DNA from 2 places in the Megamonas sp. Calf98-2 genome. Region 2 is predicted to be linked to the other one. Evidence: riboswitches for the same ligand, from Rfam matches in the RefSeq annotation. Region 2 holds a riboswitch; the other holds the start of a gene.
The links. Region 2 has a riboswitch for ZMP and ZTP ahead of BMX03_RS04180 (formate--tetrahydrofolate ligase). Riboswitches for the same ligand answer to the same signal wherever they lie in the genome.

Region 1 (13,661 bases), on a different contig from region 2:
AAGGGTTTAATTGATGAAGATTTAGAGCAAAATTCTTTATACGATACTTTAAAAACAAAATATAATATAGAGATTGCTCATATTAATCGTCAAATTCATGCAACAGTTGCTGACCCTTATTTATCTGATTTATTGGGTATTATGGAAAATGCTCCATTATTATATATAACAACGGTTGCATATAATCAAAATGATATTCCATTTGAATATTCATTGGCATCTTATCGAGCAGATATGTATAAAATGAATGTAGATTTATATAAAGATAAGTATTATAAATAAAAAAATGGCACTAACACAGTTAGTGCCATTTTTATAATCCTGTCCCTATAGAAATAAGACGATAATAATCTTTTTCTTTAATAAGTTGCATATAATTTGATTTATTAATAATCCAATTATTTTCTTGTTTAGTCCCATTACCAGGCAACCAAAAATCGTCATCACCTGACTGAATAGAAAATACTACAGAATATATAGTTGGTTCATTAGATACACTATATACAGAGATATCTTTATAATCAAAGATTTTACCATTAGCAAAAAGACTTTTATTTTTATGATAAGATAGTTCTTGTTTGACAATAGTATAAACAATTTCTTTATCAGTCATGTGGATAGTTTCTTTTATTGGTAATGTATCTGGATAAGATGTAATTGGTGAATGACTAGAATAATATAAATTTAGACTAATAAGTGTAAGTAAAATCAAATATATTTTTAATGAGTTTGTTTTTTTATATAATTTAAGAAAAAATATACAAAAAATACTTATTAAAATTAAAATACATATTGAATAAAAAAGATTAATATTCATTATAATTCTATTTATAGAAATTAATGATGGAATAAACGAATTCCAACGAATGCCATTGCCATATTGTATTTATCACAAGTTTCAATAACATTATCATCACGAATAGAACCACCGCTTTGAGCGACAAATTCTACGCCGGATTTATGAGCACGTTCAATGTTATCACCGAATGGGAAGAATGCATCAGAGCCAAGAGCTACGCCTTTTACCTGAGCGAGCCAAGCATCTTTTTCTTCTTTAGTGAATACTGGAGGTTTTTCAGTGAATACGCGTTTCCAATCGTCGCCACCGAGTAAATCCATATATTCATCAGAGATATATACATCAATTGCATTATCGCGGTCTGGACGGCGAACATCTGGTTTAAATGGTAAGTTTAATACTTGAGGTGCTTGACGTAAATGCCAGATATCTGCTTTATTACCAGCAAGACGAGTGCAATGTACACGGGATTGCTGACCAGCACCGATACCGATAGCCTGTCCGTCTTTAGCATAGCATACGGAATTGGATTGAGTGTATTTCAATGTGATTAAAGCGATAAGTAAATCACGTTTTGCTTCATCTGTGATATTTTTATTTTTTGTAGGAATGTTATTGAATAATTCTTCAGTGATTTTAATATCATTGCGTTTTTGTTCAAAAGTAACGCCAAAAACTTCTTTTGTTTCAAGTTCAGGTGCTTTGTAATCAGGGTTCATCTGAATTACAAGATAGTTACCTTTACGTTTTGTTTTTAAGATTTCTAAAGCTTCAGCACTGTAAGATGGAGCAATAACACCATCGGATACTTCACGGGCTAAGAAACGAGCTGTAGCAGCATCACATTCATCGGAAAGTGCAGCAAAATCTCCATAAGAAGACATGCGGTCAGCACCACGAGCGCGAATATATGCTGTAGCCATAGGTGTGAGTTCGATACCTTCAACGAAATACATTTTTTTCAATGTTTCAGATAAAGGAACAGCAACAGCTGCACCAGCAGGGCTTACATGTTTAAAAGATGCAGCAGATGGAAGACCTGTAGCTTCTCTTAATTCACGAACTAATTGCCAACTGTTAAAGGCATCTAAAAGATTAATATAACCTGGACGTCCATTTAAAACTGTGAATGGTAAATCTTGTCCATCTTTCATAAAAACGCGAGCAGGTTTTTGATTAGGGTTACATCCGTATTTTAATTCCATAGAATTCATTTACGATATTCCTCCTGTAAAATAAATATAATACTATTAGATTTTGTTGCCCAGACGGTCGGCTGTATAAATCTGTGCTTCATGTGGTTAATTCCACTTCCGTCAGTTACACAGATTGTTAACTAAAATTTATCATTTTAGAGTATGAGTTGTCAAGCTAAGCAATAATATTTGGAGATTTTGTTTTTTTAGGGATTTTTACAAGGATATTAGTTATTATTTAGCGAATAAAATATATAAATGCTTTTAATTTTTGAGGAGGTTTTTTTATGTCAGTAGAAAATATTGCTGTATTGACAAGTGGTACAGATGCACCAGGAATGAATGCGGCTATTAGAGCTGTAGTGAGAACTGCGATTAATAATAACGTGCGTATATGGGGCGTTTATGATGGATATAGAGGCTTAGTTGATGATAATATGGAAGAATTAACTTCTATATCTGTAGCCGATATTATTCAGCGTGGTGGTACTTTCTTGGGTACAAGTTTTTGTAAGCGTTTCCGTACAAAAGAAGGTCGTCAATTAGCTTATGAAAATCTAAAAAAACATAATATTGATGCTTTGATTGTTATCGGTGGTGATGGTAGCTTACGTGGAGCAGAAGAATTTGAACGTGAAACAGGATTTTCTGTAATTGGTATTCCAGCTACTATTGAAAATGATATTTGGGGAACAGATTATGCTATTGGTACAGATACTGCTGTAAATACTATTTTACAGGCAATCAACGAAATTCGTGATACTGCAAAAGCACATCGTCGTACATTTATTATTGAAGTAATGGGCAATAAATGTGGTTGGCTTGCTACATATTCAGCCGTTGCTGGTGGCGGAAATATGGTTATAGTACCAGAAGAAGAATTTGATAAGGAAAAAATTATCAATAAAGTACAAAAATTACATGATGGTGGTAAATCTTATTTAGTAATTTTGGCTTCTGAAGGTACTGGCAATATGCAAGAGTTAGTAAAAGAATTAGAAGCTAGAACAGGAATTTCCACACGCTTGACTGTTTTAGGTTTAGTTCAACGTGGTGGTTCACCAACAGCTAATGACCGTGTATTTGCAAGTGTATTAGGCGAACAAGCAACACTTGCAGCTGTTTCTGGACTTCATAATATTGTTTTTGGTATGCAACGTGGAAATATTGTTTGCATTGATTTACGTGATGCAATCACTAATAAAAAAGAATACCCAGAAGATTTAAGACATTTAGCAGAAGTGATTTCTTTATAATAAGAAAAATAAGAAAGTCTAGAAATAACTTATATAAGTTATTTCTAGACTTTTTTTAGAAGAAAAGGTTTTAAAATGATTTAGCAATACCACGGAAAATATACATAACAGCAGTAGCTCCAGGATCTTGCTTGCCTATAGATTGTTCATTATAATAAGCAGCTCTACCATGAACAGATTTTAAAGTTTTTGTTTTTTCTACACCTTCTATTGATGCTTGATATGCAGCTTGTTGAGCTTCAGCTAATGTTTTATTTTCAGATAATGATTGTTCTAAGGCATTAATTGCTGGAGCTAAAGCATCTAGCATAGTTTTATCACCGATTTTACTACCACCACGTTGCATAACACCATCAACAGCAGCTTTGCCCATTTCTACTAAATCTGTTAGATTTAATTCAGATTTGCCTTTGGCTTTTGGTGCAGATTTTACGAAACAAGTAGAAATTAATGTTCCCATAGTGGAAGGAACTACAGAATTCATTTTCATTCCTAATTTCATCATTAATTTCCCCATATCAGTTTCTTCTAGTATATCAATTTCTTGATAAATTGCTTCAAATCCTTTGCACATAGTAAGACCTAAATCTCCATCGCCCATAGCACCATCAAGAGCAATTAATTCATCTTTGGCATCTTGCATAGACTCCAAAATATTACCAAGAATTTCCTTTAATTTGAGTTTATTAATAGTTTCCATAAGAAAATCCTCCTTTATTAATGATTTTGTTCAAAAAATGGAGAATAGCAAGGAGCATCAATCATTTCTTTTAATTCATCATCTAATTTTAATAAAGATATAGACATTCCTGCCATTTCAAGAGAAGTAGCATATTCACCAATATATTTACGATGTATAGAAATATTTTTGTCAGATAAGATTTGATAAAGTTTACGATAAGCAAGATATAATTCTTCTTTTGGTGTACCACCTAGACCATTTACTAAAACAGCAACTTCACAACCATCTTCAAATGGTAGATCTTCAAGGATTTTTTCCATAATATTACTAACAACATCATCAATTTTCATTAATTTAGTACGATGAATACCTGGTTCCCCATGTATACCCATACCGATTTCCATTTCATCTTCAGCAATACTGAAAGTAGCTTTACCAGCTTCTGGAACAATACAAGGTGTAAGAGCAACGCCCATTGTTCTTGTATTATCAACAGTTTTTTGAGCTATACGAGCAACTTCGTCTAAGTTATACATTTTTTCGGCAGCTGCACCAGCACATTTATAGGCAAATACTAAACCTGCAACTCCACGACGTTTATTTTCACTACCCTTAGGTGCAGAAGCAATATCATCGGTTACTAATACTTCTTTTACAGGAATGTCTTCCATTTCATCTAAATCAGAAGCCATACCAAAATTCATAATATCGCCACCATAGCGACCATATAAATGTAATACACCAGCACCAGAATTAATAGCTTTATCAACTTCATGCATAGCTTCTGCGCTTGGAGAAGCAAATACATTACCAACAGTTACTCCGTCAGCAAGACCATAACCAACATATCCTAAAAATACTGGGAGATGACCAGAACCACCACCAGTAGCAATAGCTACTTTTCCTTCTTTTTTTTCGTCTGCACGAACTAAACAGTGCCAACTATTATTTACCATTTTTAAGGATTCTGGATGAGCTAAGACAATTCCTTCTATTGTTTCACGAGCAAAGTCTTCTGGTTTATTAATTAATTTTTTCATAATATATCCTCCTTATTATAGTTTTATTTTGAAGATGTTCTAGTTAATGAATCCAATAGTTTAATTTCTTTAGGATATTCCCATTTTTGAAGTTCACTATCTGATACATAAGGAGGTTCATTACCATTGTTAATAACAAGAGTATGATAATAAATTTCAGCTAATTCTTCTACATAACTAGCTTTTAAGAGAGCTTCTTTTAAATCTTTATCAATAGCGATTACACCATGTGCTTGCATTAAAGCAACATCTGATTTTTCTAAAGCTTTTACAGTGTTAATAGCTAGTTCTGGTGTTCCTGGTCTACCAAAATCAGCAACAGGAACAATTCCTTCTTTACAACCAAGACCTAAGATTTCATAAACAACGGCAGGTAAAGGTTTTTTTAGAACAGCAAAAGCAGTAGCATATTTTGAATGAGTATGAGCTACGGCATTGATATCAGGATGTTGTTTATATACTTCCAAATGCATTAAACTTTCACTAGTCGGTCTACGTTGAGCAGTTTCTGCTTCAATAACATTAGCATCTAGATCTATAACAACAACATCATGATAGGTCATTTCTTCTCTATCCATTCCAGTAGGAGTAATACATACATATCCTGTTTTAGGATCACGAACGCTAAAATTACCAGATCTATGTTTACATAAACCACTTCTATCAGCTTGAAGAGCATATTTTACAACTTGTTTTTTTAATTCTTCTAACATATTTATATAACCTTTCAAAATTAATATTTTAAGTAATTTATTTATTTAGCACTATCTTGAGTATTGCTTTTTTTCATGCTTAGGAAATACCAAGCAAATAAAATAGCAAAGATAATAATTCCAATAATACCAGTTAAATCGCCATTAAATGCATGTACGATAGACCATCTAAACTCAGGAGCTTCAACTTGCATCCAAGATATGAATTGACCTGCTTCGGCATGAAGTGTATTAGTATCAGCAGCCATCTTTGTAATTTGTGGTGCAAACTGAGTAGCAGCAATTAAATAAGATGGAGTAGCAATAATAGAAATTAAAAACATGCGAACAAGATTTTTTCTAGCAATAATCATAGCTGGTGGTGTTAAAACAACGTTGATAATAGAAGCTAGTGGAATTAATGTATTTAAACCTAATTGACTTAAAACAACAGCAAGAATTAATTCAATAGGAACCAATACAATAGCAATAACCCAGACTTCAGAACAGCCAGCCATAAATGGCCAATCTAAACCAACATAAAAATCACGGCCTTTGAATTTACTTTTCATAAAGGCACCAGCAGCGTCAGCAATAGGGGCAAGTGCTTGCATGAAAAGTTTTGCTACCATTGGGAATAAAATCATTGCAGTTGCAACAGACATTGCTGTAATTAAAATTTCTTTAATAGCATAACCACCTAAAAATGCGATTAATCCACCAACAATGAATCCCATTACACTATTTTCACCAAATATACCAATACGTTTTTTTAATTCATTAGCATCAATGTTAACTTTATTGATACCAGGAATAAAATCTAGAATGCGATTAATTAAAAATAAAATAGGACCTTGTAAAAACATTGGATGAGTACAAGTAACACCAGGAATTTTAGTAGCTTCATAACATCTTTTTTGAATTAAATCACCACTAATTAATTCTAAGATTATTTGAATTGCGCCAGCAATAAAACCGAAGGCAATATTTCCAGTAATATAAGCAACTAAAGTAGCAGTTAATATTTTTCCCCAGACATTCCATAAATCGACATTTAAACAATTTGTTAATTTTAAAGCAAGCATAACTAAGTTAATACCAATTTGTAGAGGAAACATAAAAAGAGCAAATGGCCATGCCCAAGCAATAGCAGCTATTGGGGACCAACCAACATCAATAGCAGTTAGTTCTAATCCAGTACGTTCTACGAGCGCTTGAGCGGCAGGACTAATACTACTAAACATAAAGCCTAAAACAACATTCATACCAGTAAAAGCAATACCTAATGTAAGACCTGCCATAATAGCTTTTTTTAATTTCATCTTTACACATAAACCAAGTATAATCATTATTATAGGTAAAAATATAGCGGCTCCAAGGCCAAGAATATAATTTAATATATCATTAAACATACAGTTTTCCTCCTTTGATTGTAGTTTTGTAATGAATTATTTTTATGTTATAATAGTCGTGCAATATATATTTTTTTGGACTCTATGGTGTTTTATATCATAGAGTCCGCTTTTTTTATGCTTCAATTAATTCTTTTAATTTTTCAAATTCTTCGTCCATACCTACACCTGTTAAGAATGGAATACCTTTAATAGTTGGAACATCCCATTCATCAGCATTGTCAGAAACAATTGAAACATAAATGTCACACTGATCAATAATACTTTCTAAAGATTTAATATCTACAGCTTCAACAGAAACATCTAATCCTTCATCTTCACACATAGATTGAATTTTAGAAGCAACTGTTTGACTTGTTGCAACACCAGAACCGCAAGCTACAAAAATTCTTTTCATGATAATCAAACTCCTTTTAATTTAAAACTTTATTTAATTTATCTATAATTTCTTTGGCTTGAGTAGAATTATATAGATCAATAAGTTTATCTTCTTGAGAAAATATAGACATTAACTTACTTAATATTTCTAAATGTCCTTTAGGATCTGTAACTGCTAACATAAAAATTAATTTTGCTGGAACAGTATTAGAACTATTACCCATTTCATGAAAATCAATAGGATTTTCTAGAGTAGCTACTAAAATAGCAGGTTTTATTACATGTTCTGGATACGTATGAGGCATAGCAATATTAATACCAGGTGTTTTTAATCCAGTAGGAAATTGTTTTTCCCTTTCTAAAATAGCAGAAGTATAACTTTCTTTTACATAACCTTTTTTATATAAAATATGAGATAATTCTTCGATCAAATTTTTAAAGTTAGTAGTTTTATAATTTAAAAATATTAAATCTTCATGTAACATAGAAGTAGACATAACAAGCACCTCCTTAAAATATATTTTTGTAATATTTATAATGCAATTTTTGTGCCAACTTAATGTATATTAAAAATGTATATTAATAATATATAAAGATAAAAAAATATATACACAAATTATAATTTTTATGCTAGTGTATATATTATAAAATGAATAGTGTATATATTATCTTTTTTATAAAAATTCTAATAAATAAGGAGTATAAGATGAGTCAAGCAAATGATATTTTAGATTTTATAAAACGCAATTGTAAGGTTGAGGTTTTTATAAAGGGTTTAAAAGATGGTAAAAATTTAGGTATAACAGCATTAGAGATACAAAATGAATATGGTATTTTACGTAATAATGCTAGTAGTATATTAAATCTATTGTGTAAGAATGGTAAATTAGTAAAAATTAATAGTAGACCAGTTACATTTATAGATAAAGAAATATTAAATGAAATGAATAAAAAATATAATGTACCAATAAAAAATATATATACTTTTAATGAATTAAGGGAATATATATTAAATACATCTATAAATGATCCATTTGAAATGTTATTAGGATATAATAGTAGTTTACTATCACAAGTTAGACAGGCAAAAGCAGCAATTGTATATCCGCCTAAAGGATTACATACGCTATTATTAGGGGAAAGTGGAGTAGGGAAAACAACATTTGCTCAAGCTATGCATGCATATGGATTGTTGATGAATAATAAAGAAAATAAAGATTATCCTTTTGTAACCTTTAATTGTGCAGATTATTTTAATAATCCTCAGTTATTATTATCGCAGTTGTTCGGACATGTGAAAGGTGCATTTACTGGTGCTGATACAGATAAAATAGGATTAGTAGAAAAAGCTAATGGAGGAATTTTATTTTTAGATGAAGTACATAGATTACCACCAGATGGACAAGAAATGTTATTTTATCTTATGGACAAAGGTGAATATAATAGATTAGGAGATGGAAGTAAAAGAAAAAGTAATGTTTTAATAATAGCAGCAACTACAGAAGATCCATCTACTACATTATTAAATACATTTATTAGACGTGTTCCAGTAAATATAATTTTACCAAGATATAAAGATAAACCTATAGCGGAAAAAATAGAACTTATAGAACAATTTTTCCGTTTTGAAGCAATAAATTTACAACAAGAAATATTAATAGCACCAGAAGTTTTAAAAGCTTTAGCATTATTTGATTTCATTGGAGGTAATATTGGACAATTAAGGTCAGAAATAAAGCTTTTATGTGCAAATGCTTTTTTACAATATTTACAAAATAATCAACGAATATATGTTGGATATCAAATGTTAAATAAAGAAATTAGAGATGTATTATTGAATTATTTAAAGTTAGATAAATCAATTACAAGTTATTTAAATATGTTTTCTGAAGATATAGTTATTAGACCTAATAGTAAAAATATAGAATATGAAGAAACAAATGATATATATGAAATTATAACTAAGAAATTAGATAGTTTAAAACAAAAGGGAGTAGCGCTAGAAAATATAACAGATGTATTAAAAACTGATATTGATAATTATTTATGTAGTGTAAGTAAACATTTTAACAATACAAATTCTAATTTAAATAATCTTTATAAATTAGTATCTAAAGATATTGTATTAGCAACAATGCAGTTTATAGAATACGCAAGAGAAAAATTACAAGTTAATTTTTCTAATCATTTTTTATTTAGTTTATCATTACATATTCAAGAATTAATAAAGAGAGTAGAAGAGAATAATGTAAGTAGTAATCAACATTTATTTAAGATAAAAAAAGAACATCCAGAAGAATTTAGTGTAGCAAATGATTTAGTGAAAAAAATTAGTAATAAATTTGGAATAATTGTTCCAGAAAGTGAAAAAGGATTTTTAGCATTATTATTATTTCATAGTAGAGTGGAGATATCGGACAATAATAAAATAGGAATAATTATAATATGTCATGGAGATTCAACAGCTACAAGTATTGCTAATACCTGTAATATGTTGCTAAATACTAATATGATGAAAGCAATAGATATGCCATTATCCCAAAGTATTGATGAAACATATAAAAAATTAAAATCAATGGCATTAGCTATAAATAAGGGTAAAGGTATTATAATATTGGCAGATATGGGATCTTTATTAGATTTTGATAAGAAATTAACATCTGAAACAGGTATAAAAACTAAAGTGGTAAAAAATGTCTCAACACCAATAGCTTTAGAAATGTTAAGACATGTTTTATATGATATGGAAGATATAGATAATGTATATGAACAGGCAAAGTTTGTTGAGGATAATTGTAATAAAATTGTTGTTGCTAAAAAGAAAGAATTAGCTATTTTATCAGTTTGTGCAACAGGCAAAGGTAGTAGTATAATTGCTAAAAACATCTTAGAAGAATTAATTGATAAATATTATGCTGATAAGATAAAAATTATTCCTGTTGATTTAGAAAATGCAAAAGATGTATTTAAAAAAATGCAAGATAGGTATTATATTTTAGCAGTTGTTGGAACAATTGATCCTATTTTACCAATCCCATTTTTTCCAATAAATCAATTAATGCAATCTGAAATACAACAAGTATTCTTTCATTTATTAGATGGAAATATTAATGGTATATTTATGTTACCTGAAAATAAAGCAAATTATACTATTTTTGAAACAGCTAAAGATTTATTAGAAAAATATGTTAAATTTATAAATCCTAAATATGCTATAACTAAAATTAGGAAGTTTATAGAAAAAATAGAATATAATCCGAAAAATGAAGAATATGTACTAGACTTAATGATTCATATGGGATGTATGTTAGATAGATGTTTAAGTAAAATTGATATAAAATATAATAATTTAGATTTATACAAAGAAAAAGAAAAACTTTTATTTGATAAAATAATAATAGCTTTAAAAGATATAGAGCAAGATTATAATATAAAAATAAGTGATGATGAAGTAGCATATATTGTAAAAATTATAACTACAAAAAAATAAAAAAAGGCATCTTAATAATTTATTAAGATGCCTTTTTCATAGTAAAGATTTTTTATAAAAGTAAAAGTTCTACAACGAATACAGATAAACAACAAGATGAGGCTACTTGGAATAAATTAGCACCAAACCAAGAAAGTACAATACCAATGACAAGAGCAATAGCTCCAGAAAGTGGTGTTTGTGTTACCTGTATAATTGCAGGAAAAGTCATAACTGCTAATGTGATATAAGGAACATAGTAAAGAAAAGATTTTATCAGCGGATTTTTTATTTCTGTTTGAATTAAAGTCAGTGGCAAAACACGAATAGCAAAACTAGTTAAAGCCATGACTAAAATGTATATATATACCTCAGACATTTTCTTCACCATCCTTTGTTTTTACTGGATATAAGATGCTAGCAATCAAAGATAATACTATAGTTAAAATAATGATACGTGTAGCACTTGATAATTCAGATATATAAGGAAGGTAAGTGGATAAGTAGCTAGCAATAAAGCTGATGATAACAAATACACCAATTACTTTATTTTTTCGTGCAGGTGGAATAATAACGGCTAAAAACATGCCGTATAATGCTACACTAAAAGCACTTATTAATTGAATTGGCAATAAATTACCTACAACAATTCCAAGAGCTGTACCACCAGCCCAACATGGCATAGTGATGAACATAGCACCAAAGTAATAAAAAGGATTTAGATAATTAGGTCTAGCGATAGAAATAGCAAATAATTCATCTGTGATATCAAAGCCGATTAAAATGCGTTGATACCATGGAATATCTGGCGATAATTTTTGACTTAAAGCGCAACTCATAATCAAATAACGAGAATTAGCGATTAAGATAACGAGAAATACTTCTATATATGTTGCCATTGTAGCAATAGAAGTAAAGCCAGCATATTCACCAGCGGAAGCATTTACAAGAAAGCTTGTTAAAAAGCCTTGAAATGCTGTTAGTCCTGCATTTTTAGCAGTGATTCCCAAAGAGAAGGAAACTGCTAAATAACCAAGAGCAATAGGAAAACCATCACGTATACCATCTTTAAAAGCTTGTTTTTTTACAGAGATATTGTCTACTGGATAAACATCGTCAGCAATATCTAATTCATTCATAGCGATTTCCTCCATTTTGTATTTTATTTTTAAATATGTATTTTGTATAAATATTATAGCAGTTATATTTACATTAGGAAAACGAATATTTATAATAACTATATAAGTAAAACTAATGGGAGAGCGAATGCATATGGTTTCGCGTTATGGGATTTTTTGTAAAGTCATAGAAAATGGAAATTTTACAAAGGTAGCAAAAGAAGTGGGCTATTCGCAAAGTGCGATTAGTCAAAGTATAAAGGCGTTAGAACAAGAATTAGGAACCATCTTGATTGATAGAAAAAAAGAGGGCATAACATTAACAGATGACGGTAAATCTTTTTATCCGTATATACAGGCAATTTTTCATGCTGAACTTTCATTGAAACAAAAGCAACAGGAAATGAAAGGTTTAGAGCATAGCGTTATACGTATTGGCACTTTTACTAGTGTGAGCAGAAATATTTTACCGCAATTGATGAAGAGTTTTAAATCATTATATCCTACAGTCAATTTTGTTTTAAAACAAGGTGAATATACAAGCATAAAGAAATGGATTTTACATGGAGAAATTGATTTTGGTTTTGTAAATAGTGATGTAGTTTCAGGTATCAATATGGAATTTTTATATAGAGATGAAATGATGGCAGTATTGCCTAAACATCATAAATTAGCTAATTTACCGATTATATCTTTAGACCAATTAGCCAAAGAATCTTTTATTTTGTTAGATGAAGGTCGCCATAGTGTGATTATGCATGCTTTTGCTGATTATAAATTAGAGCCACAGATTGAATATAAGGTTTATGATGATTATTCAATTTTAGCTATGGTAAAACAAGGTTTAGGGATATCTGCCATGTATAGTTTAGTTTTAAATGGATTTGAAGAGGGCTTAGCTATTCGACCAATAAAAGAACATCCTGAACGCAATGTAGCTTTAGCATGGCAAAATTGGGATACAATGTCACTAGCTTCACGTAAATTTGTAGAATTTATAAAAGAAAATTTTGTTTTTGTGCAAGAAAAATAAAAAATTGCAGAGCTTACGCTCTGCAATTTTTATTTAATAATACTTAACAATTCTAAAGGTTTATCAATAATAAAATCAGCATTAATATCTTTTAATTCCTCAAGACTGCCATATCCATACGTTACACCAACACATTTCAAATTAAATTTCTTCGCGCCAATGACATCGTATTTACGATCGCCTACCATTATACAGTCATTTAAATCTGTAATTTGCATTTGTTTTAAAACATAAGCTAATACATCATCTTTATTTATACGACTACCATCAAGTAAACTACCGCCAGCAAAGGCAAAATATTTTAGTAAATCATGTTGACTTAAAATATTTTTTACAAACTTTTCAGGTTTAGAAGAAGCAATCAACAATTTTAAACCATTTTCAGCTAAAGTCTTTAATAATTCAGGTATTTGCTCATATACTTCATTTTCTAAAATACCTTTATCTGTATAATATTCTCGAAAATATTTTACAGCTTCAAAACTTTGTTCATGATTAAAATTATAGCAATTGATAAATTGCTGATTTAATGGCGGACCTACAAAACTTTTTAAAACCGTCATATTTGTTTCATTTATGCCATATT
Region 2 (8,768 bases):
AGCTCTGGCGGAAAACGTATTCGACCCGCCTTATATCTTCTGGCGACAAAGAGTAATCCTAATTTAGATAAAGATTATGTAATGCCTCTTGCTATGGCACTAGAAATGATTCATACAGCTTCTCTTGTTCATGATGATGTTTTAGATAATGCAGCTACTCGCCGTGGTTCTGCTACTGCCAATGCAAAATGGGGAAATAATATAGCCGTACTTACTGGCGACTATCTATTTGCTAAAGCATTTGCAGCCATTGCTAAAAATGATTATGGCACGCGAATTTCTGAGCGCTTAGCAACTATTGTCTGTGATTTAAGCGAAGGCGAAATCTTACAAAACCATTTTGGTTATACAATTCCAGACTCTATTGATATTTATTATGAACGCATTGCCAAAAAAACAGCCAATTTTATTGCTACTAGCTGTGAAATCGGTGCAATTGTTGCTAAATTATCAGCAAAAGAAATTGATGCTCTCCGTGAATACGGTTATTGTATCGGCATGGCATTCCAAATAGTTGATGATATTTTAGATTTAACCTCTGACTCTAAAAAAATCGGCAAACCTGCTGGAAACGATATTTTGCAAGGTGTAATCACTCTTCCTGTAATTCATGCCTATAAGCATGGCGAAAATAGCGAAGAGTTAAAAAATATCATCGAAAATCGTCAAATGAGCTTAGAAGAATTAAATCGTGCTATTAATATCGTAAAAAATTCCAACAGTATTGATTTTGCAAGACAAACTGTTACAGAATTTTTAAATCGCGCCAAAAATATTCTACCTGATAGCTTACCACAGTCAGTTAGAACATCTTTCATTGAAATAGCTGATTTTATTGGTAGCCGTGATTATTAAAATAAATTTTTACTGAGGTGACTTAAATGTTTGGTATTGGTTTTCCTGAACTTATCCTTATTTTAATCATTGGTCTTGTAGTATTTGGTCCTGGCAAATTGCCTGAAATTGGTCGTGCTGTAGGTAAAGGCTTACAAGAATTTAAAAAAGCCACTTCTGAATTATCAAATTCCGTTAATAATACTACTAATAACGCTTCTATAACTCCTACACCACCTAATCCAGCTAACCCAGAACAACCATCTGTAGCTCCTGTCTTCATGCAAGAAACTGCTACAGAAAAAAATACTACTACTGCAAAAACAGAAACAACAACACCTAAAACTCCAGTTGAATCTGAAAAAACTACTAAATAATCTATAATAATTGACAACTACTTTTTAAATTATATTCTTTATTTAGTACTAAAAATAAAAATAAAAGTGAAGGTGATTTAAATGTATAGTATTGGTATTCCTGAACTTGTATTAATCTTGGTTATCGCTTTAGTTGTATTTGGTCCTGGTAAATTGCCAGAAATCGGTAAAGCTGTAGGCAAAAGTCTTCGCGAATTCCGTTCTGCTTCTACAGAAGATAATACAAAAACTATTGATGCTAAAAATGAAGACGAAAAAAAAGATAAAAAGTGAGGTAGCAATTTATGTCTCAAGATATGAACGAACATACTTCTGCTAATACTGTTACTGCTTCAACTTCAGAAAATCTACCAACAACTGAAGTTAACGAGCAGACAACTACAAATAATGGCAGTATGTCCATTATTGCTCACCTTACTGAGCTTAGAAAACGCCTTATTCGTTCACTAATCGCTATAGGTATTGGTAGCTGTGTTGCTTATTATTTTATTGAAGACATAATGCACATCTTAACAGGCCCTGCTGGAAAGCTTTATTATATGCAACCAGCAGAGGCATTTTTTACTTATATTAAAGTTGCTGTATTTGTCGGATTTTTACTTGCTCTACCTATAGTTTTATATCAAATATGGCGATTTGTTTTACCTGCCTTAATCGGTATGGAAAGATATTTAATCTCCGTTATCGTGCCTATTTCGCTAATTTTATTTTTAGCTGGTTTAGCCTTTTCCTTTTTCTTTGTCATGCCCGCTGGGATAAAATTCTTAATGGGCTTTAGCACTGAAGAACTTCAACCTATGTTTTCGCTAAAACAATATTTTGACTTTGTCATTGCCTTTTTATTGCCATTCGGCTTTATCTTTGAAATGCCTTTAGCCATTATATTATTAGCCAAAGTAGGTATTATTTCTTCAAAATTCTTAGCAAAACAACAACGCATTGTAATCTTTTTAACTTTTGTTGTTGGTGCTATTATTTCCCCAACACCAGATGTTTTTTCCCAATCTATGATTGCTATACCTATGATTTTACTTTATGAAATAAGTTATGTCATAGTTCGTTTTGCTATGAAAAAATAATGTTAATCACTTACGCAATATAAATATAAAGGAGCGATTTTTTTGGCTTTTTATGATTTAAGAGAATTCATCAACGCTTTGGAGTCTCGTGGTATGCTCAAACGCATCAAAACTCCTGTTGATTGTAATTTAGAAATCACTGAAATCACTGACCGCGTTTCCAAAATGGAAGGCAAAAAAAATGTAGCTTTATTATTTGAAAATGTAAAAGGCTACGATATGCCTGTACTTATGAATGCTTTTGGTAGCATGGAACGCTTGGCACTTGCTTTTGGTGTAAATGACATCGAAGAAATTCCTAATGAACTTCGTGAAATCTTAAGATTACCTTATATTTCCCTTCAAAATAAAATGGATTTAATCCACATCATTCCAACTGCAAAACGTGCTATTAATTTCCCTAAATATGTAAAAAAAGCACCTTGCCAAGAAGTAGTTATCACAGATAATCCTACTTTAGATAAATTCCCTATTTTGAAATGTTGGCCTCAAGATGGTGGTCCATTCATCACTTTACCACTTGTATTCACTCGCAATCCAAAAACAGGTAAACGCAATGTTGGTATGTATCGTTTACAAAAATATGATGGTCAAACAACTGGTATGCACTGGCATCTTCATAAAGATGGTGCTAGCAACTATCGCGCTTATCAAGAAATGGGCAAAGATAAAATTGAAGTTGCTGTCGCTATTGGTACAGACCCAGTAATCACATATGCTGCTACTGCTCCACTTCCTCGTGATATCGATGAAATGGTATTTGCAGGCTTTTTACGTAAAAAATCTGTAGAAATGGTAAAATGTAAAACTGTTGATGTTGAAGTACCAGCTTGCAGTGAAATCGTACTTGAAGGATATGTAAATATCGGTGAAACTCGCCGTGAAGGTCCTTTCGGCGACCATACAGGTTATTATTCATTAGCTGATGATTATCCAGTATTCCACATCACTTGTATAACACATCGCAAAAATCCTATTTATTCTGCTACTATCGTTGGTAAACCTCCAATGGAAGATTGCTTCTTAGCTAAAGCTACAGAACGTATTTTCTTACCATTATTACAACAGACTTTACCTGAAATTCGCGATATCAATTTCCCTCTTGAAGGTGTATTCCATGATTGCGTAATGGTATCCATCAAAAAAACATATCCACAACAAGCTAAAAAAGTAATGCATGCTATTTGGGGTATGGGACAAATGATGTTCACCAAAATGATCATTGTCGTTGATGAACATGTTGACGTTCAAAAAGAAAAAGAAGTTTGGTGGCGTGTTTTCAACAATATTGATGCTAAACATGATATTGTAATGGTTGAGGGTCCACTTGACGCCTTAGACCACTCCTCACCAATGGCAAAATGGGGTACAAAAATAGGTATTGATGCTACAAAAACATGGCCAGAAGAAGGACATACTCGTGAATGGCCTGATGAAATTAACATGTCTGACGATATTAAAAAACTTGTAGATGCAAAATGGCAGGAACTCGGTCTTGAGTAAATTATCTGCTCATATTAATAATATAGCTCTTCATCATTCTGTATTTGCCCTACCCTTTGCTTATATGGGATTATTCCTTGCGGCAAAGGGTATCCCTACTTTTCACGATTTTTTATGGGTAACACTTGCAATGATAGGGGCTAGAAGCTCTGCTTTAGCTATGGATAATCTTGTCGATTTGAAATTTGATAAACAACAAAATCGCATGTCCAAGCGTCCATTAGTTACTGGAGCAATTAAACCTATTGAAGTAATTATCCTCATCATCGTCAGTCTTTGTATATTTTTATATTCTGCTAGTCAGCTAGCTCCTATTTGTCTAAAATTAACACCAATTTGTTTATTTTTCTTATTATTTTATCCATATACGAAAAGATTTACTTTTCTTTGTCATTATTTTTTAGGTGTAGCTTTAGCCATGGCACCTGCTGGTGGATATATCGCTGTTACAGGTGAATTGCCATTTGGTATTATTTTATTAAGTGGTGGCGTTTGTTTATGGATTGGTAGTTTTGATGTAATTTACGGTAGCCAAGACCGCCAATTTGATTTAGACCATAAACTTCATTCTATGGCAACACAATTTGGTGTAGCTAATGCTCATAAAATAGCAGCTTTTTTCCATTTTATTTCTATTTTATGTTTTATCGGTGCTGGAATCTATTTTGATTTATCCTTTATCTATTATATTGGTGTATTAATAGCTATCTTGACATTAATTTATCAACATAGCCTTATCACTCCATATGATTTCAGTCGTTTAACTCAAGTTTATTTCATGCGCAATGGCATTGTTTCTATTGTCATTTTTGTATTTACATTAATCGATATTTTAAGTTAATAAAGAAGGTGTTATTTTTGAGTGCACAAATTTTATCCGGAAAAATATTTGCTAGTGAATTTAAAGAAGAAGCAAAAAAACAAGTTTTAGCTTTAAAAGAACAATATAATATCACTCCTGGTCTTGCTGTAATTATCGTTGGTGAAAATCCAGCTTCTAAAGTTTACGTAAATAATAAACATCGCACTTGCGAAGAAGTTGGTATCTATTCTGAAGTTATAAGCATGCCTGCTGATACAACAAAAGAACAACTCATCGCCAAAATTGATGAATTAAATTATCGCCAAGAAATTCATGGTATTTTAGTTCAATTACCACTTCCAGAAGCTATTGCTAAAGAAGAAGCAGATATTTTAAATGCTATTTGCCCATTAAAAGATGTTGATGGCTTCCACCCTGTTAATGTTGGTAAATTGATGATTGGACAAGACGATGGTATGATACCTTGTACTCCATATGGTTGTTTAAAAATGCTTCAATCCGCTAAAATCAATATAGATGGTGCACATGCTGTTATCGTTGGTCGCAGTAATATTGTGGGTAAACCTATGGGACAATTATTACTCGCTCAAAATGCTACAGTTACTATTTGTCATTCACATACTCACAACCTCAAAGAAATTTGTCGTTCTGCTGATATTTTAGTGGCAGCTGTGGGCAGACCTCATTTTATCACTGCTGATATGATAAAACCTGGTGCTACTGTAATTGATGTTGGTATCAACCGCATTGCACCTAAAAAATTAGTTGGTGATGTAGATTTTGATAATGCTGTAGAAGTAGCTGGTGCTATCACACCTGTTCCAGGTGGCGTAGGTCTTCTCACTATAGCTATGCTCATGCAAAATACTATCAATGCTGCAAAATTACAACTTGCTAAATAAATTTGCCTTTGTTATAATAAAAGCATAATTTCATAAATAGTATGGAACTGACGGATTTTAGTGGAATTAACCACATGAACTGTACTATTATCAAAAAGTCGACCGTCTGGGCATAATAATATATGCTCAGGCGTTTTTTTATGCCTAAGCATATGTTTGGCAAAATTTATATTGCCTTTTTCCAAAATATATAATACTATCAAATTAGTTTAATTATTGGAGGTACTAAACCACATGAAAACAGACGTGCAAATTGCTCAAGAAGCTATTATGGAACCTATTGGTAAAATTGCTCAACATCTTGAAATTCCAGAAGATGAACTTGAATTATACGGAAAATATAAAGCTAAAATTTCTTTAAACTATTGGAACACAACTCTCCAACAAAAAGAAAATGGTAAACTTATTCTTGTAACAGCAATTAATCCAACTCCTGCTGGTGAAGGTAAAACAACTACTAGCATTGGTCTTGGCGATGCTCTTCATAAACTTGGCAAAAAAACTGCAATCGCTCTTCGTGAACCTTCCTTAGGTCCATGCTTTGGTATGAAAGGCGGTGCCGCTGGCGGTGGTTATGCTCAAGTAGTGCCAATGGAAGATATCAATCTTCATTTCACTGGCGATTTCCACGCTATAACATCTGCTCACAATTTACTTGCTGCTGTTATCGATAACCATATCCAACAGGGCAATGCTCTTGATTTAGATGTTCGTCGCATCACTTGGAAACGCGTTGTCGATTTAAATGACCGTGCTCTTCGCAATATCATCTGTGGTTTAGGTGGTAAAGCTCATGGCGTACCACGCGAAACTGGTTTTGATATCACTGTTGCATCTGAAATGATGGCTATTTTATGCTTGACTTCTGACCTTGAAGATATGAAAAAACGTCTTGGCAATATCATCATTGGTTACACTAGAAGCGGTCGTCCTGTTCGCGCTGAAGAATTAAATGTAACAGGTGCTTTAACTTTATTATTCAAAGATGCAATTAAACCAAACCTTGTACAAACTCTTGAAGGCACTCCTGCTCTTATCCATGGTGGCCCTTTTGCCAATATCGCTCATGGTTGCAATAGTGTAATGGCTACTAAATACGCTTTAAAAATGGCTGATTATACTATTACTGAAGCAGGTTTCGGTGCTGACCTTGGTGCTGAAAAATTCCTTGATATCAAATGTCGTTTCACTGGATTTAAACCTGATGCAGTAGTAATTGTTGCTACTATTCGCGCTTTAAAAATGCATGGTGGACTTGCAAAAACTGAACTTGCTACTGAAAATATCGAAGCACTCAAAAAAGGTATGACTAACCTTGCTAAACATATTGAAAACATTCAAAAATTCGGTTTACCAATTGTTGTAGCTATAAATGCATTCCCTACTGATACAGAAAATGAACTTCAAGAATTAAAAGCTCTTTGCGAATCTATGGGCGCTTCTGTAAGCATTTCCGAAGCTTGGGCAAAAGGTGGCGAAGGTGCTATCGACCTTGCTCAAAAAGTTATTGAAGCAACTGAAAAACCTTCTAACTTCCAATACATGTATGACGTAAATGATTCTATCAAAGATAAAATCAATGCAATCGCTACAAAAATCTATGGTGCTGATGGCGTAAACTACACACCTGCTGTAGAAAAAACTATCGCTGAATTTGAAGCTGAAGGTCTTGATAAAATGCCAATCTGCATGGCAAAAACTCAATATTCCTTAAGTGATGACCAATTCAAATTAGGTGCACCAACAGGATTTAAAATCACTGTTCGCGAACTTCGCATCAGTGCTGGCGCAGGCTTTATCGTAGCCTTAACAGGTAATATCTTAACAATGCCTGGTCTTCCTAAAAAACCTGCTGCTGAAAATATGGATATCGATATTAACGGAAAAATTACTGGCTTATTCTAATTTTCTACGTTAATTATTAATTAAAAATCAAAACCCCAAAAGTTTGTTTAAATTAACTTTTGGGGTTTATTTTATCCTCTTTTATTAAATTTAGTCATATTTTTTAACAATCTAAGATTAATAATCATGGCGATAATGGCAAAAATCGCACCACCTAAACCAACAAAAGGCATAGGCACAAAATTTATGATTATTCCACCACAAGCTGAACCTAGTGCTATACCTGTATTAAAAGATACAGGATTTAATGCAGAAGCTAAAGTTATAGCTTCTGGTTTTTCTCTTGTGGCTGTCTTCAAAAAATGCAATTGTGCTGGTGAATTTTGTAAATACATTATCACACCCATGAGTAAAATATTTATCAAACCTAAAACTAAATGATAACTAGTAAAAATAAGTGCAAGTAAACATAGAGCTTGTAAGAAATATACCATTGGCATTTTCTTCATGCCACCTAAACTAGCTATTCTTCCTGAAAGTAAATTACTGATAATCGTACTAATACCAAATAAGCTCAATACTAAACTTGTCATGGAAATAGGAATTTGTATATATTGTTGTAAAATCGGTGTCAAATATGTATAAAATACATAACTTCCAGCAGCACCACAAATTACAATAAGCATACCATAATTTATACGCATACTTTTCAATAAAATAAATTGATTACATAAATTTGTTTTTTGTCCACTACCTACATTTGGTAAATAATGCCACAACATCAATAAAATACATATACTAACTACAGATAATAATATAAAAGTCATTTGCCAACTAAATATTTGACAAATAATCGTACCTATAGGCACACCAAAAACAGAGGCTATACTAAAACCTGCAAAAATCCAACTGATGACTTTTGGTTGATATTGAACAGTCGCTATTTCAGAAGCAAATGTCATCGAAATAGATAATATTGTTCCTGAAATTATCGCAGTTATAATTCTAGCTAATGCTAAAATATAATAATTACTCGCTAAAGCACATAAAAAATTTCCTAAGATAAAACCTATTGCTAATATCAATAATACATAATATCTGTTATAAGCACTAACTGCTGCTGTGATAAACGGAGTGCCTATTGCATAAGCAAAAGCAAAAACTGAAATTAAATTACCCGCCATAGTCAACGAACAATTTATATCTTCTGCTATATCAGGTAAAATACCCACAATTATAAATTCACTCGTTCCTAAAATGAAACTCAATAAAATTAAACTTAAAACAGCCATAGTATTATATGTTTTTTGTGCCATCAAGATAATCTTCACCTTCTCTAAAATACAAATTTATTTAAACATAAATTATACTTATTCAAAGGAAAAAATCTAGTATTTACAACCAT

Region 1: linked by a shared signal. The riboswitch ahead of BMX03_RS08285 (phosphoribosylaminoimidazolecarboxamide formyltransferase) and the one ahead of BMX03_RS04180 (formate--tetrahydrofolate ligase) in region 2 are both predicted to bind ZMP and ZTP.

Annotation. Positions count from the first base shown of each region.
Region 1 is NZ_FOCY01000025.1:1,697-15,357, forward strand. Features, by position in the region: gene BMX03_RS08275 (GntR family transcriptional regulator) at 1-282, shown strand, start outside; gene BMX03_RS08280 (hypothetical protein) at 314-712, opposite strand; gene BMX03_RS08285 (phosphoribosylaminoimidazolecarboxamide formyltransferase) at 838-2,013, opposite strand; ZMP/ZTP riboswitch at 2,055-2,133, opposite strand; gene pfkA (6-phosphofructokinase) at 2,283-3,251, shown strand; gene dhaL (dihydroxyacetone kinase subunit DhaL) at 3,322-3,951, opposite strand; gene BMX03_RS08300 (dihydroxyacetone kinase subunit DhaK) at 3,969-4,973, opposite strand; gene BMX03_RS08305 (class II aldolase/adducin family protein) at 4,997-5,686, opposite strand; gene BMX03_RS08310 (PTS galactitol transporter subunit IIC) at 5,728-7,077, opposite strand; gene BMX03_RS08315 (PTS sugar transporter subunit IIB) at 7,193-7,474, opposite strand; gene BMX03_RS08320 (PTS sugar transporter subunit IIA) at 7,491-7,952, opposite strand; gene BMX03_RS08325 (sigma 54-interacting transcriptional regulator) at 8,162-10,945, shown strand; gene BMX03_RS08330 (AzlD domain-containing protein) at 10,998-11,303, opposite strand; gene BMX03_RS08335 (AzlC family ABC transporter permease) at 11,296-12,063, opposite strand; gene BMX03_RS08340 (LysR family transcriptional regulator) at 12,197-13,075, shown strand; gene BMX03_RS08345 (HAD-IA family hydrolase) at 13,105-13,661, opposite strand, start outside.
Region 2 is NZ_FOCY01000009.1:57,279-66,046, forward strand. Features, by position in the region: gene BMX03_RS04145 (polyprenyl synthetase family protein) at 1-855, shown strand, start outside; gene tatA (twin-arginine translocase TatA/TatE family subunit) at 882-1,211, shown strand; gene BMX03_RS04155 (twin-arginine translocase TatA/TatE family subunit) at 1,293-1,484, shown strand; gene tatC (twin-arginine translocase subunit TatC) at 1,496-2,290, shown strand; gene BMX03_RS04165 (menaquinone biosynthesis decarboxylase) at 2,333-3,793, shown strand; gene BMX03_RS04170 (4-hydroxybenzoate octaprenyltransferase) at 3,786-4,634, shown strand; gene folD (bifunctional methylenetetrahydrofolate dehydrogenase/methenyltetrahydrofolate cyclohydrolase FolD) at 4,652-5,518, shown strand; ZMP/ZTP riboswitch at 5,552-5,637, shown strand; gene BMX03_RS04180 (formate--tetrahydrofolate ligase) at 5,753-7,423, shown strand; gene BMX03_RS04185 (MFS transporter) at 7,495-8,679, opposite strand.